2 regions of the Novosphingobium sp. LASN5T genome follow, and region 2 is predicted to be linked to the other one. Evidence: riboswitches for the same ligand, from Rfam matches in the RefSeq annotation. Region 2 holds a riboswitch; the other holds the start of a gene.
The links. A riboswitch is a leader RNA that binds a small molecule or an ion and turns the genes downstream of it on or off. The one in region 2 is predicted to bind cobalamin.
Positions count from the first base shown of each region.

Region 1 (7,672 bases), on a different contig from region 2:
CCGCCGCCGCCGTCGCCGCGATCGCGTTCGGGCGGCGCGCGGTGGTGGTGGATGCCAATGTCGAGCGCGTGGTGGCGCGGCTGTTCGCCATCACGGAACCGCTGCCCGGTGCGCGCCCGGCGATTCGCGAGGCAACGGACGCGATCACGCCCGAAGTGCGCGCGGGCGATTTCGCGCAGGCGATGATGGACCTTGGCGCGACGGTCTGCACCGTGAAGGCGCCGCGCTGCCTGTTGTGCCCGATACGTGACGAGTGCCGGGCCTATGCCGAGGGCGATCCGGAGCGCCTGCCGGTGAAGGCGGCGAAGAAGGCCCGGCCCACGCGGCGCGGGCGCGCGTTCTGGATCGTGCGCGATGGCGCGGTCTGGCTGGTGCGGCGGCCGGGGAAGGGGATGCTGGGCGGGATGCGCGCCTTGCCCGACGATGGCTGGAACGCGCGCGCCGATGGCCACGGTGAACCGCCGCTGGCCGGTGGCTGGCGCTCGGGCGGGCTGGTCCGGCACACCTTCAGCCATTTCGATCTCGAATTGCAATTGATGCTTTGCGATGCCGCTGGCGGTGCTAGTCTGGCCGAGGGAGAATGGTGGCCGCTCGCAGGGATCGAAGAGGCCGGCTTGCCCACGGTATTCGCCAAGGCGGCGCAACTGGCGCTGGCCGGGGCGTAGGATGAGCGAGAGGCGGTAGAAGACCCCATGCGAAGCGAAGTTCTGCCCGCGTTCCAGGGCCTTTCCCGACGCGAAATCATGCGAGGTGGCCTGTTCGTGGGAGCGGGGGCCACTCTGTTCCCCCGCCTGGCCTTCGCCAGCGCGGCGGCCGAGGCGCAATGGCCGGCGGTGACGCAACTGCTCGATGGCTACGTGTCCGGCGGCAAGCTGCCCGGCATGATCGCGGCGCTCGGCTGGGGCAGCGCCGCGCCGGAAAGCATCGCGCGTGGCGTCGAAACGAAGGGCGAAGCCGCCCCCGTCACCCTGGACAGCCTGTTCCGCGTCTATTCGATGACCAAGCCGGTCACCGGCATGGCCGCGATGATCCTGATCGACGAAGGCCGGCTGCGGCTTGACCAGCCCGTGTCGGACGTGCTGCCGAAGTTCGCGAAGATGCAAGTGCAGGTGACGCCGGACGGCTCGATCACCGATCTGCGGCCCGCGAAAACGCCGATCACGATCCGCCATCTGCTGACCCACACGGCAGGGCTGGGCTATTCGATCATCCAGAAGGGACCGATCAAGGCCGCCTACGAACAGGCCGGCATCGTGCCCGGCCAGATCACGCGGCTACCGTTGCCGGGCATGCAGCAGCCCGCCGACATGCCCCGCAGTCTTGCCGAGTTCGCGGACCGTCTGGCCGATCTGCCGCTCGTCTATGAACCCGGCACGCAATGGAGCTATTCGGTCGCGCTCGATCTGCTGGGCCGCGTGATCGAGGTGGTATCGGGCCAGCCGTTCGACCGCTTCCTGCACGATCGCATCTTCGGCCCCACGGGCATGGACAGTTCGTGGTTCCAGGTGCCGAAAAGCGAAGTCGGCCGGTTGACCTCGAACTACGGCGTGCTCGGCGGGTTCGTGGTGCCGCTCGATCCGGCGCCGTCCTCGATCTATCTCGATCCGCCAGCGTTTCCGTTCGGCGGTGCCGGGCTGGTGAGTTCGCCGCGCGATTACGACCGCTTCCTTACCATGCTGCTCGGCCATGGCGTGATCGGCGGGCGGCGCGTGATGAGCGAGGCGGCGGTGCGGCTGGGCACCAGCAACCTGCTTCCCGCCGGCACCGCCACCGACGGCACGATGATCGCGGGTGCGGGCTTCGGCGCCGGCGGGCGCGTCGGCATCGGTGTGGATGCCGGCACCTATGGCTGGGCCGGCGCCGCCGGGACGATCGCCTTCATCAACCATCGCGTGGGCAACCGGGCGGGCCTCTATACGCAATACATGCCCTCCGAAGCCTATCCGGTGCAAAGGGACTTCCCCAAGGCTGTGATCGCAGACCTGTTTCGTGGAAAGAAAGCCGCATGAACGGAACCACCATCGCCTTTGCCGGCAGCGCGCTCGACCGGGCGGACCATGTCCGCTCCGATCCGGAAAAGCTCGCCGGCCTGATGAACTGGCGTGCGCGCCTGCTGCGGCTGGACGGGCTGGACCCGCTGCTCGCGCCCGAAGGCGGGCTCGACTGGGGCACGCTGGCCGATGCCGATCCGCAGGCCGAACTGGTGTTTCTGGGCCTGACCGAGGACGGGCGCGGCTGCTTCGCCGAAGTCGCGCCGCGGCTGGTGGGCAGCGTGGCGCCGCCCAACCCGCGCCTGTGGCAGGCGATGACGATGCTGGGATCGCAGGATCTGGCGATCTATGGCGGCGCGCGCAGCCTGGTGGACTGGCACGCCCGGCACCGCTTCTGCGCCCGGTGCGGCCATGCCACCGTGCTGGCCAAGGGCGGCTGGCAGCGTTCCTGCACGAACGCGGCGTGCAAGGCGGAGCACTTCCCGCGCGTCGATCCGGTCACGATCATGCTGGTGGAGCATCAGGGCAACCTGCTGCTGGGCCGCCAGCCGCGCTTTCCCCCGCGTCGCTTCTCGGCGCTGGCCGGGTTCGTGGAACCGGGCGAATCGATCGAGGGTGCGGTGGCGCGCGAAGTGCAGGAGGAAGCGGGCGTGATCGTGCGCGATGTGACGTATGTTGCCAGCCAGCCGTGGCCGTTCCCCTCGTCGCTGATGATCGGTTGCCACAGCCTGACCGACGATCCGGCGCTCACCGTCGACACCACCGAACTGGAAGAGGCGCGCTGGTTCACCCGCGCCGAAGTGCGGGCGGCGCTGGACGGGGATGAGGAAGGGCCTTTCATCGCGCCCCCGCCGCACGCGGTGGCGCGGCACCTGCTGGAATGGTGGATCGCCCGATGACCGCGCCCGCTGCGCCGAAGCCGGTGACGATCGACATCTGGTCGGACGTGATGTGCCCGTGGTGCGTGATCGGCTACCACCAGCTGCAGAAGGGGCTGGCCATCCTGGGCGACGAGGTGACGGCGACGATCCGCTTCCATCCCTTCGAGCTGAACCCCGACATGCCGCCCGAAGGCGAGGAACAGAGCGCGCACATCATGCGCAAGTACGGGCGCAGCAAGGAGCAGGCGGCGGAAGGCCGCTCGCAATTGCTGGCCATTGCCGAACGCGCGGGCGCCAGCCTGTCCTGGTCGGGCGAGGGCACGCCGCCGCCCGCGATGATGTGGAACACCCGCGCCGCGCACACGCTGCTGGTCCATGCCTTGCGCGATTACGATGCGGAAACCGAAGTGCGGCTGAAGCTGGCGCTGTTCGCGGCGCATTTCCAGCACCGCCGCAACGTTTCGGACCATGCCGTCCTGCTCGATGTGGCGGAAAGCGCGGGGCTGGACCGCGCCCGCGCGCAAGCCGCGCTCGACGATCCGGAACTGGCCGCGATCGTCGTGGCGGGCGAGCAGCAGGCGTGGGACTGGAATATCTCCGGCGTGCCGGCGATGGTCGTCAACGGCAAATACCTGATCCCCGGCGCGCAGGAACCGGACGTCTATGCCAACGCCCTGCGCCGCGTGATCGCCCGCGAGGCGGCGGTGGTGGCGGGAGCCTAGGGTCTGTCGCAAAGGCCTGAATGAAATTCCGCCATCAGGTAGCCGCGAAAATCGGCTGATCGGTGGGAAGGGCGGGGAAGCGGACGTTAGACACGCGCCGCCAATTGCCACTTTCGCCAAACGTTTCTGATCCACATGCCGAAGCAAAAAGCGAAGTAGCAAACCCATCCGATGCTGCCCCAAAGGGACGCGGTCGCAATTGAGCGCGTAACCCACGCAAGCAGCACTAAAAATGCTCCTCCTGCCGCGAGGCGCCACCACGGGACTGTTGCTAAACGGGCATCAATCAGCTGCAGCCAATTACGCCGAGGTTGGACAGGAGGGCGGGCGCTTATTGATGCGGTTGCAATGCTTAGGATGCGCCGGTCCACAAAGATAATTCCAGCGAACAAAATTACGGCACAGAGATATCCAATGAAAGTCCCTGCCTCATCGGGAACACTGGAAATCACGGCTAATCCAGCCGCTGCAAATATCAAAATAAAGAACAATACCCATAGGATGGCGTGGTACTTCCAGTAGGTCGACTTGAAGGTTCGTAGAATCTGCTCTCTTTCCTCCGCCGTGACGGGCACCGCCTGTGCAGTAGGTCTACGGCGGTATAAGAATCCCCCATCACACGGCTCGAACGAACGCGAGAGCCGCCTGCGCGACAAAAAATACGAGAACATGAGCCGCCTCCAACAACACGATGTTGCCGCGCTCTGCTCCGGTCCGCAACCGCATCGAGTCCGAAATGACGCGGTTTAGGCGGAATACCGGAATCTTCGTCCCCCACCATCCGTCGCGGACCCCCTCCACGCTGCCTACCCCTGCGGCTGCGCGATCCACTTGCCGCTGTTCTGGTATTCGGGCCGGATCGCGTTGGAGCCGGGCAGGTTCGTTCCCGGCGGATTGGAGCCGGCGGGGTGTGAACCGGCGGGGGGCGATCCCGGCAGCCGGTTGCCCGCGCGGAACACCGTATCGCCGCCGCGCTGCTCGATCGCCGGGGCATAGACGGGCGCGGTGGCGTGGGGCAGCGGCACTTGCCCGAACGCGGCGGACGTCGCGGCCGGCACCGGCGCGGCCTGCTGCTGAAGCGCGGCGAGGCGGCCGTCCTCGTAGGCGCGGGCGAGCGCGACCGGGTCGGCGATGTCGGTGGGCGCGGGCGTCCAGGTGCGCGGATGCGGCGCGGCGATCGGCTCGCCTCCGGCATAGACCGCGTTGAACGCCGCCGGGCGTCCCGCGCCGCCGCTCCAGCGGTAGAAGCGATGCGCGCCGATCGTGCCGATGAAGGCCAGGCTGTCGGCCCAGTAGGGGTGGATCGCGCTGGTGTGGTAATGCGTGGCAAGGCCCACCGGGGCATAGACGTAGCCCGCCAGCGCATCGCGGGCGACGCGCCGCGCGCGCTCCCAGAACGCCACCATCGGCCGGCGCGCCAGCGATCCGTCGCAGGCGAAGCTGAACTGGCAGCCGGGCCGCTCCGATCCCTGATAGACCACGCCGCACACGGTATTGGGGAAGGCGGGATGCGCCACGCGGTTCAGCACCACTTGCGCCACCGCGCGCTGGCCGCTGTCGGGTTCCGAAGCGGCTTCGTAATAGATCGCCGCCGTCAGGCATTGCAGCGCGCGCCACTGGTCCTCGCCGCTGCCGCGCGCGAAGATCGGCCGCGCGGCGGGGCCGGCGGGTTCGACGGCGGACGCGACCTCCTCGTCATCGCGGTGCGCGGCCCAGGCCTGTTCGGCGGCGTTGGGCGCGATCAGCCCGGTATCGTCGGGCGAGACATAGTAGAAGGCCGATCCGGGAAAGCTTTTGCCCGCCTGCTCGAACGGTTGCAGCGCACCCGCTTCGGCCTGCGCAGAGGCGCGGTCGATCCCGCCGGGGCTGCCCCATCCCACCGGGCCGAGCACCATCGCGAAAAGGCCGATCGTGGCCACGCCGGCCAGCCGCTGGCGCAGCATCGACGGGGTCCGCAGCCGGCGTCGCACCGAGACCATGTCGCGCCGGCGGATGCGCGCGGCGAAATCGCGCGGGCGCGGCACAAGGGGGGCGGCATCGGCCATGTCCGCAAGGCCGTCGGCAGGGTTATCGTCGCGGTGGCGGCTGACATCGCCCGCGCGCACGTTCTCCTCCGCAGCCGGGGGCAAGGCCCCGGTCGGCAGGGTGAACGGACGGTAGGCGATCTCCAGCGGCATCGGGTCTTGGACGCGTTCCTTTGCTCTCCTGCGCTAGCGCGCGTGGGCAGACCCCGCACGCACGGCGTTCGCGCCGTCCCAAGGCGGCACAGACCCGCGTCATAGGGTGAATCGGTTAAGACTCTTGCCCGTGCCCCCGTTCGGGGCTACGCGCCGCAGCGACGCCACCGGTGCCCGCAACGGGCCCAGAGGGAATCCGCGAAGGACCAGCACGGTCCCTAACCGGAGCTGCCCCCGCAACTGTATCCGGCGAGCGCCCTGTCCACGATGCCACTGGCCGCACGGCCGGGAAGGCGGGCAGGGGGCGATGACCCGGAGAGCCAGGAGACCTGCCGGTGTGTGGTCGTTCCGCGGCCGGGCGGGGTGTACCGGGCGCACGCGTCGCGAGTTCCGCCCGTTGGCCCGGCGGTCCTCCCGCCATGAACGGCAGTTCGTTCATGGGCTGGGAGTCTGAAGAATGCCGGGCAAATATCTGTTTTTCCTTACCGCATCCCTGTTGGCCGCCGCGCCGGCGTTGGCGCAGGACGATATGGCGCAACCTGCCGCGCCGGCCGTCTCCGCCGATGCGCAGATCACCGTGCTCGCCACGGGCAGCAAGCTCCGGCTCGACCAGACCGGGCAGGCCGTCACCGTCATCACCGCCGAGCAGATCGCGCAGGTGCAGGGCGCGGACCTGACGCGCGTGCTGGAGCGCGTGCCCGGTCTCACCTTCTCGCGCAACGGCGGTCTCGGCACCTTTACCGGCGTGCGCCTGCGCGGCTCCGAAGCCGAACAGGTGCTGGTGCTGATCGATGGCGTGCGCGTGGAGGATGTGTCCTCGCCCTCGGGCGGCTATGATTTCGGCAACCTGTTGACCGGCGGAATCGACCGCATCGACGTGCTGCGCGGCTCGAACTCCGTGGTCTGGGGCAGCGCCGCGATCGGCGGCGTCATCGCGGTGACGACCAAGGAAGTGAACGGCGCGGAAGCCAGCGTCGAATATGGCGCGAAGGAAACGGTCTCCGCCGATGCCGTGGCTGGCGTGGCCAACGATCGCTATGCCTTCTCGCTCAACGGCGGCTACGCGCGCACCGATGGCGTTTCCGCCGCCGCGGTCGGCACCGAGCCGGACGGCTACCGCCAGTGGCGCATCGGCGGGCGCGGGCGCGTGAACCTCACCCCCGATCTCTCGCTCAACGCCGTCGCGCGCTATGCCGACAGTCGGCTCGACATCGACGGTTATCCGCCGCCGACTTACACCGTGTTCGGCGACACGCCAGAATACCAGAAGACCCGCCAGTTCTCCGGCCGCGCCGGGTTCCACTATGCCGGCAGCGCGCTTACGCTCGACGGCGGCTACGCGCTCGCCGATACGCGCCGGAACTATTACGACCCCACCTACGGCGCCGATCCGCAGTACGGCTACAAGGGCCGCAGTCAGCGCGTCGACCTGACCGGCCGCATCGCGCTGCCCGCGCATTTCGCGCTCGATTTCGGCGGGGACAGCGAATGGACGCGCTTCTCTTCCACGTTCGATGCCCAGCGCAGCGCGCGCCTGTCCAGCGGCCACGCGCTGCTCGGCTGGTACACCGACCGGGCCAGCCTTGCCGCCGGCGTGCGCGTGGACGATCACAGCCGCTTCGGCACGCAGGCGACGTTCGGCGCCAACGGCAGCGTCCGCGTGGCGCAGGGGCTGCGCCTGCGCGCCAGCTATGGCGAAGGGTTCAAGGCGCCCACGCTCTACCAGCTCTATTCGGATTACGGGAATCAGGGGCTCAGCCCCGAACGCAGCCGCAGCTATGACGCCGGGGTCGAATACACCACGGCCGATGGCGTGTTCCATGCCTCGGCCACCTGGTTCCGGCGCGATACGCGCAACCTCATCGCCTATGTCTCGTGCTTCTCGGTCACCAGCCCGTTGT
Region 1 covers NZ_RQSI01000011.1:3,702-11,373, forward strand. Annotated here, with positions in the region: gene EH199_RS09190 (A/G-specific adenine glycosylase) at 1-665, shown strand, start outside; gene EH199_RS09195 (serine hydrolase) at 693-2,009, shown strand; gene nudC (NAD(+) diphosphatase) at 2,006-2,890, shown strand; gene EH199_RS09205 (DsbA family oxidoreductase) at 2,887-3,594, shown strand; gene EH199_RS09210 (hypothetical protein) at 3,681-4,265, opposite strand; gene EH199_RS09215 (cell wall hydrolase) at 4,401-5,771, opposite strand; cobalamin riboswitch at 5,923-6,123, shown strand; gene EH199_RS09220 (TonB-dependent siderophore receptor) at 6,229-7,672, shown strand, end outside.
Region 1: it holds a riboswitch for cobalamin, as region 2 does, so the genes downstream of both, EH199_RS09220 (TonB-dependent siderophore receptor) here and EH199_RS05930 (hypothetical protein) in region 2, are expected to answer to the same signal.

Region 2 (7,672 bases):
ACGAGCAGATCGTGGGTTCCATAGGGCACGCGCTCGCGAATGTCGCAGAAGATGTTCGCGGGCGCCCCTTCGATGAACCAGACCGGCCCGTGCTGGTGCCAGTCATCCTGCGCGAAGCGTTCCTCGCGCGCGGCCGCACCGGCGAACGGCGCCATGTGAGCGTCATGCGCGTCATGCAGCAGGTTGATGCAGAAACGCCCCGCGCGGATCATCGCGTCGTGGCTCGATCCCGACCGGTTGACGCAGATGGCCATGGCGCAGGGATCGAGGCACACCGGCATGATCGCTGACATGGCGAGGCCGACGGGTGCGTTCGTTGCGGGATCGAAGCTGGTGACGATGCCCACCGGCGCGGGCATGTGCCGCAGCACGCGCTTGAGCCGGCTGTCTATGGTCGTGGTCATGTTGATTGCCATCGATTGCCTGCCTGATCCCGGGATGCGAAACTGCGCCGGATTTATCGCATCGCGCCACGCGGGTTATATGCGATCTGCGCAGGAATCGTCCGTCTTCATGTGCAGGACCCAGCCGGGTCATGCCCCGAACAGGCTGGCGACAGCGGCGGGCGAGGAGGGGAAATAGAAATGCATGTAGGTGGCGTGCAGCGATCCCTGCCGGAACAGGGCTTCGCCGGTCCGGCCGCCGGGGTTTTTGGCCCGGGTAACGGGGGATAACGGGGTATCCATCCTGGAATAGTGGAACGTGTGGCCGCGCAGGCTGCCCGCGGGCAAGGCCATGTCCTGCAATCCCAGCGCGGCAAGGCTCGCCTGCATTGTCGCCCGGCCCGGCATCAGGCCCAGCATCGGGGCGTGCGCGCCTTTGCCGTCGTCCAGTGCCTCCAGGCAATAGAGCATGCCCCCGCATTCGGCGAGCACCGCCTTTCCCGCCGCATGGTGCGCGCGGATGGCATCGCGCATGGCGTGGTTGCCGGCCAGCCGGTCGAGGTGAAGTTCCGGGTATCCGCCGGGCAGCCACAGCGCGTCGAATGGGGGCAGCGTGGCATCGGCGAGGGGCGAGAAGAACGCCAGCGTGGCGCCCATCGCGCGCAGGCAATCGAGGTTGGCGGGATAGAGGAAACCGAACGCCGCGTCCTGCGCGACGGCAATCCGCAGTCCGGCGAGATCGCGTCCCGCGGAGGTGTGGGCTTCGTGTCCGGCGAAATCCACCGGCGCCGGCAGCCAGCAGGCGTCGCCCGGCAGCGCGGCGGCCGCCCGGTCGATGCGCCCGTCGAGATCGGCGATCTCGTCCGCCTGCACCAGCCCGAGATGGCGCTCGGGAAAGGCGATCCCGGCATCGCGGGGCAGGGCGCCCAGCCACTGCACGCCGCCGCGCAGGCTTTGGCCGAGCATGGCGGCGTGACGCTCTCCCGCAACGCGGTTGGCCAGCGCCGCGATCACCCGCACGTCGTCGCGGTAGGAGGCAAGCCCATGGACCAGCGCGCCGAAGCTCTGCGCCGTGGCGCTGCCGTCCACCACCGCCAGCACCGGCAGGCCGAAGCGGGCGGCCAGATCGGCGGCGGACGGATCGCCGTCGAACAGGCCCATCACCCCTTCGACGAGGATGAGATCGGCCTCGCGCGCGGCATCGGCTAGCAGGCGGCGGCATCCGGCCTCGCCCACCATGAACAGGTCGAGCTGATAGACCGGCGCGCCGCTCGCCCGTTCGAGGATCATCGGATCGAGGAAGTCCGGGCCGCACTTGAATACGCGAACCTTGCGCCCGGCCTGGCGGTGACGGCGGGCCAGCGCCGCCGTCACCAGCGTCTTGCCTTGCCCGGATGCCGGCGCGCTGACCAGCAGGGCCGGGCACCGCGCCGCCTTCACCGGTCGATCCCTTCCTGCGCGCGCACGCCGTCGCGGAAGGCGTGCTTCACGTCGCGGATCGCGCTGACGGTGTCGGCGGCGGCGATCAGCGCCTCGTCGGCGGCGCGGCCGGTGATGACGACGTGCTGCATCGCCGGTCGCGCTTCCAGCGCGGGAATGATCTCGTCGAGCGCGAGATAGCGATAGGTGACGAGGTAGGTCAGCTCGTCCAGCACCACGAGGCTGATCGCCGGATCGGCCAGCGCGGCCCTGGCCTTTTCCCAGCCGGCGCGCGCGGCGGCGATATCGCGCTGGCGGTCCTGCGTTTCCCAGGTGAAGCCTTCGCCGCACTTTTCCCAGATCACGTCGGGATGGCGCGAGAAGAAGGCGCGCTCGCCCACGTTCTCGGCCCCCTTGATGAACTGGAACACGGCCGCCTTGCGACCGTATCCCAGCGTGCGCGCGACCATGCCGAAGGCGCTGGAGGACTTTCCCTTGCCGTTGCCCGTCAGCACCAGCAGCAGGCCCTTGTCGCGCGTGGCGGCGGCGATTTTGGCGTCGACCACCGCCTTGTGCCGGCGGGTGCGCTCGCGGTGCGCGTTGTCTTCGGACCCGCTCACCGGCGCTCGCTTTCGCGCAGCTCGGGCCGGATCAGGAACAGCAGCGAGAACGCGGCGGCGGCCAGGCCGCTCCAACCGAGCGTCGCCCACAGCGTCGACGGGAAATAGCGCCCGATGCGGGGCAGGAAGCCCGCGAGTGTCGGATCGGCGAAGCGGCCGCCGAGGAAGTAGAAACCGCCGCTCGAAAGCAGTTCGGACGCGAACGTGGCGCAGATCAGCAGCACGGCCATGATCGGCAGGGCGGCCAGGCTTTCGCCCAGCCGGGCCTGCGCGTACCGTCCGGCCAGCCACATCACGCCATAGGCGGGCACCAGCATCCCGTAGGCGGGCGTAAAGCAGAAGGCCGACTGGCCGAACCAGCCGATCACCACCACGTCGATGGCATAGCCCAGCAGGAACAGCGCGCCGAACGCGGCCGCGCGGCGGACGAAGAAGCCGAGCACGAAGAAGCTGGCCAGGCTGGTATCGGGCAGGTGGATGACCTGGCTCAGCGAATGGCTGCGCGTGATGAGCATGACGAGGGCGAGAAGCCCGAAGACGGACAGTTCGAACCGGGTATTACGGACCATGAGGGGTCTCCTGAACGGGTTGGATTTCGCGTTGTGGCCGCGCACGCGACCATCGGCTGCGGCGCGGGGGCCTTTGCGATGCGCGGGCGGGCGCGGAACCGAAAGCTCGGGGCCGGGGCGCACGCCTGCTGCGGTTGTCGTGGATGTCAGACGCAGTTCATCACAGGCCCCCTTCGGCAACAAACGCACTTATGTCGTCCGCCAAGGGAGAAGCCCTCGTCCGCCCGGTGCATCCCGCCCGCGCGAAGGAACGACGATAGCGGGCCGGTTTCCTGACTTCCCGGATCATCGCGCCTGTCGCCGCCTTCTCAGGGCCGGAACCCCAATGGCATGATGGCGATGCGCTCACCGGTCACAGTTGCGGGAGCAGTGCCGGATTCGGCGGATTTCCGCCGGCCGGACTTCCCGATTAAGCCCTTTCGGGCACCCGTTACGCCGCCGGTGATAAGCGAACCGGTGCGCTGCCGCAAGCATTCGCGCTTGCGGCAGCGCCGGCGCGAAGCTATCCGCCGCTCTGCGACAGGTTCCCCGGAAGGGGATCAAAAGGGAACGGGGTGCGAAACCCCGGCTGCCCCTGCAACTGTAAGCGGCGAGCCGACCGGCCATCACGCCATTGGGACTTCACCGTCCTGAGAAGGCGGCCGGACCGGCATTGACCCGTGAGCCAGGAGACCTGCCTGACGCGGTCGTTCTTCGTTCGGGCAGGGTGCACCGGACGTTCGAGGTTCCCGCGCCAAAGGCGGGACGATCCCTCGCGCAACGACAGCCACTGCCTGCCGGGAAGACCGTGCGGGAAGCGTCGTCTCGTGCCCTCCGGCCACCTCGCCGGGGCGTCGCGCGGCGGGCGTTTTCCTTGCGGTCCGAGCGGCAGGTCATCGCCGTTCGTATCCAGGGAACCGCACCATGCGCCTGACCCGTTGTTCCGTTGTTTCTGCCCTTTCCCTTTCGCTGGGCCTTCCCGTGGCCGCCCATGCTGCCCCTTACCCCGAAGATCCGGCCCCTGACGCCGTTCCCGACACCTCCATCGTCGTCACCGCGCTGCGCACGCCGGTCGCGCAGGATCGCGTCTCCTCCACCGTCACCGTGCTGGACGAGGCGGCCATCCGCCAGGCGCAGCCGCTGGCCGTGACCGATCTTCTGGTCCGCACGCCGGGCATCAGCCTGTCGCGCAACGGCGGTTACGGCGCCGCCACGTCGCTGCGCATCCGTGGCGCGGACGCTGGCCAGTCGGTGATGGTGATCGACGGGATGCGCCTGTCCGATCCTTCCGCCACGTCCGGCGGCTATGCTTTCGCCAACCTGCTGGTCGATGACATCGAACGCATCGAGATCCTGCGCGGTCCGCAATCGATCCTGTGGGGCAGCGACGCGATCGGCGGCGTCATCAACGTGACCACGCGCCGGGCGGAAAAGCCGCTGGAAGGCGGCCTGGCGGTCGAGGCGGGCACGCACGATACGGTGAACGCGCAAGCCGGCGTCGGCGGCACGGGCACGCTGGTCGACTGGCGGCTGTCCGCCTCGACCTTCTCCACCGACGGCATTTCGGCGCGCAGCAACGGCACCGAGCCCGACGGATACCGCCGCACCTCCGCCAGTGGCACAGCCACGGTCAAGCTGACGCCGAACCTGTCGCTGGACCTGCGCGGTTACTGGGCCGACGCGCGCAACGATTTCGACAGCACGGCGGGCGATTCGCTCATCTATGGCCGGACGAAGGAATGGTCGGGCTATGCGGGGCTCAATCTGGCGCTGCTCAATGGCCGTTTCACCAACCGGCTGGCGGCGATGCAGACCGAGACGGACCGCGAGAACTACGACCCCGCCCGCGCGATCCGTCCGCTGAACTTCGATGCCCACGGCCGCGTCCGCCGCTTCGAGTACCAGGGATCGCTGCGCCTTTCCGACGCGGTGCAGGCGGTGTTCGGCGCCGAGCGCGAGGAACAGCGGATGACCACGGCCTCGCCGGGCAACAACACCGCGCCCTACACACTGGTGCCCCAGACCGCTTCGACTGACAGCCTCTATGGCGAGCTGCGCGCGACGCCGCTTGCCGGGCTGACGCTCAACGGCGGCGTGCGCTACGATCACCAGTCGCGCTTCGGTGGCAACACGGTGTTCAGCGCCGGCGGGGTCTATACACCCAACGCGGGCAGGACGGTGCTGCGCGCCAGCTATGACGACGGGTTCAAGGCTCCGTCGCTCTACCAGCTGTTCAGCCTCTACGGCAACGCGGACCTCCGGCCCGAAAGGGCGAGGGGCTGGTCGGCCGGCTTCGAGCAGACGCTGGGCAGCGTGCTGCACGGTTCCGCGGCATGGTTCGAGCGCGACACCGACAACCTGATCGACTTCGCCTATTGCCCCACCAGCGGCGCGCTGCCCGCGTCCTGCTACGTGCCCAGCACCACCACGACGCGCTTCGGCTATTACGCCAATGTCCGCAAGGCGCACGCGCGGGGCATCGAACTGAGCGGGGATGCGCGGATCGGCGTGCTGTTCGCGCAAGCCAACTACAGCTGGATCTCCGCGCAGGACCGGTCGCCCGGCGGCGCCGACTTCGGCCGCCAGCTTGCCCGCGTGCCGCGCCATCTCGCCGATATCGAAGGCGGGATCGAGCTGCCGCAAGGGGTGAAGGCCAGCGTGGCCGCGCGCTACGCCGGCGCAACGTTCGACCGCGCGGGCAGCCGCGCGACCCTGCCCGACTACTGGCTGGTCGACCTGCGCGTGCAGTGGCGCGTGGCTGGTGGGCTGACGGTCCATGGCCGCATCGAAAACCTGGCCGACCGGCACTACGAGACCGCCAGCGGTTACGGCAGCCTGGGCCGGACGGTCTACATCGGCCTGCGGAGCCGGTTCTGATGCTGCGCGCGGTTGCAGCGGGGCCGGCAGTGGTGGTCTGCTCCACCTGCCGCCTGTCCGCCGACCGGCGCGAGGACGAAGGCGGGCGGCGCGGTGGCGCGCTGCTCGCCGAGGCCTTGCGGCAGGTTCAGGCACAGGAACCGGCCCTTGCCGGCGTGGCGGTGCAGGAAATGGCCTGCCTGTTCGCCTGCCAGCGCCATTGCACGGTCCATATCCGCGCGCCCGGCCGGATTGGCTACGTGCTGGGCGGCTTCACGCCCGACGAGGCGGCGGCCCGCGCGATCCTGAGCTATGCCGCGCGCCACGCCGAAAGCAGGGAAGGCGTGGTGCCCTATGCCGAATGGCCGGAAGGCGTGAAGGGGCACTTCATCACGCGCACGCCGCCTGAAGGCCATGTCTGCCCATGATTGTCTGCCCATGATCCGCTTCCAAGATGCGGCAGCGTTCGGCGCCGCGCTCGACGCCTTGCCGCGGCCCGACGATGCCGCGCTGGCCGCGGCGCGCGCGCGGCAGGCGGTGCTGACCAAGCCGGCGGGATCGCTGGGGCGGCTGGAGGAGATCGCGCTGTTCATGGCGGGTTGGCAGGGGCGCGAACGGCCGGTGCTCGATCGGGTGCGGGCGACCGTGTTCGCCGGCAACCACGGCGTGGCCGCGCGCGGCGTCAGCGCCTTTCCCGTGGACGTGACCGCGCAGATGGTCGCGAATTTCCAGGCCGGCGGCGCGGCGATCAACGCGCTGGCGCGGGCGTGCGGCGCGGCGCTGTCCGTGGTCGCGCTCGATCTTGACAGCCCGACCGGCGACATCGCCAGCGCGGCGGCGATGAGCGAGGCGGAATGCCTCGCCGCGCTCAATGCCGGGGCGCAAAGCGTGGCGGCGGATACCGATCTTCTTTTCGTGGGCGAAATGGGGATCGCCAACACCACGCCCGCCGCCGCGCTGTGCGCGCAGGCTTTCGGTGGCGATGCGGTGGACTGGTGCGGGCGCGGCAGCGGCGTCGACGCCGCCGGCATCGCGCGCAAGGTCGCGGCCGTCGAAAGCGCGCTGGCGTTGCATGGTGCGCAGAGCGTTACCCCGTTCGAGGCGTTGCGACGGCTTGGTGGGCGCGAAATCGCGGCCATGGCCGGCGCGATACTGGCCGCCCGGCGGCTGCGCGTGCCGGTGCTGCTTGACGGGTTCATCTGTTGCGCGGCGATTGCTCCGCTGGTCGCCACACAGCCCGCATTTACCGATCATTGCCTTGCCGCGCATTGCTCGGCCGAACAGGCGCATACGCGGCTGCTCGGGCACTTCGGGCTGGAGCCGCTGCTGCGCCTCGATCTGCGGCTGGGCGAGGGATCGGGCGCGGCGGTCGCGGTGCCACTGGTGCGCGCCGCCCTTGCCGCCCACAACGGCATGGCGACCTTTGCCGAAGCGGCGGTGGCGCAGGCCCTATGAAAGCCGTGACGCTTCACCTGCTGCGGCACGGTCCGCCGCTGCGGCCCGGCCTGCTGCTGGGGCACACCGACGTTGCGGCGCACGATCCCGGCTGCGCAAGGCTGCTCGCGCCGGCGATGGCGCTGGACGTCGCGGGGATCGTCACGTCCGATCTCCGGCGCGCGCGGGCCTCGGCGGAAGCGCTCGCGCAGGCCCGCGCCTTGCCGCTGGCTGTCGATCCGCGCTGGCGCGAACTCGATTTCGGAGCCTGGGACGGCCGTGCCCCGGACGCCGTGCCGCAGGCCGATCTCGCCCGGTTCTGGGATGATCCCGATGCCTGCCCCCCGCCGGGCGGCGAGCGCTGGTCGGCCCTGTGCCACCGGGTAGGGCAGGCGATCCGCGAACGCGATCG
Region 2 covers NZ_RQSI01000005.1:140,688-148,359, reverse strand. Annotated here, with positions in the region: gene EH199_RS05945 (flavin reductase family protein) at 1-404, opposite strand, end outside; gene EH199_RS05940 (cobyrinate a,c-diamide synthase) at 534-1,823, opposite strand; gene cobO (cob(I)yrinic acid a,c-diamide adenosyltransferase) at 1,820-2,422, opposite strand; gene EH199_RS05930 (hypothetical protein) at 2,419-2,991, opposite strand; cobalamin riboswitch at 3,236-3,437, opposite strand; cobalamin riboswitch at 3,496-3,687, shown strand; gene EH199_RS05925 (TonB-dependent siderophore receptor) at 3,895-5,847, shown strand; gene EH199_RS05920 (DUF1636 domain-containing protein) at 5,847-6,254, shown strand; gene cobT (nicotinate-nucleotide--dimethylbenzimidazole phosphoribosyltransferase) at 6,265-7,281, shown strand; gene EH199_RS05910 (histidine phosphatase family protein) at 7,278-7,672, shown strand, end outside.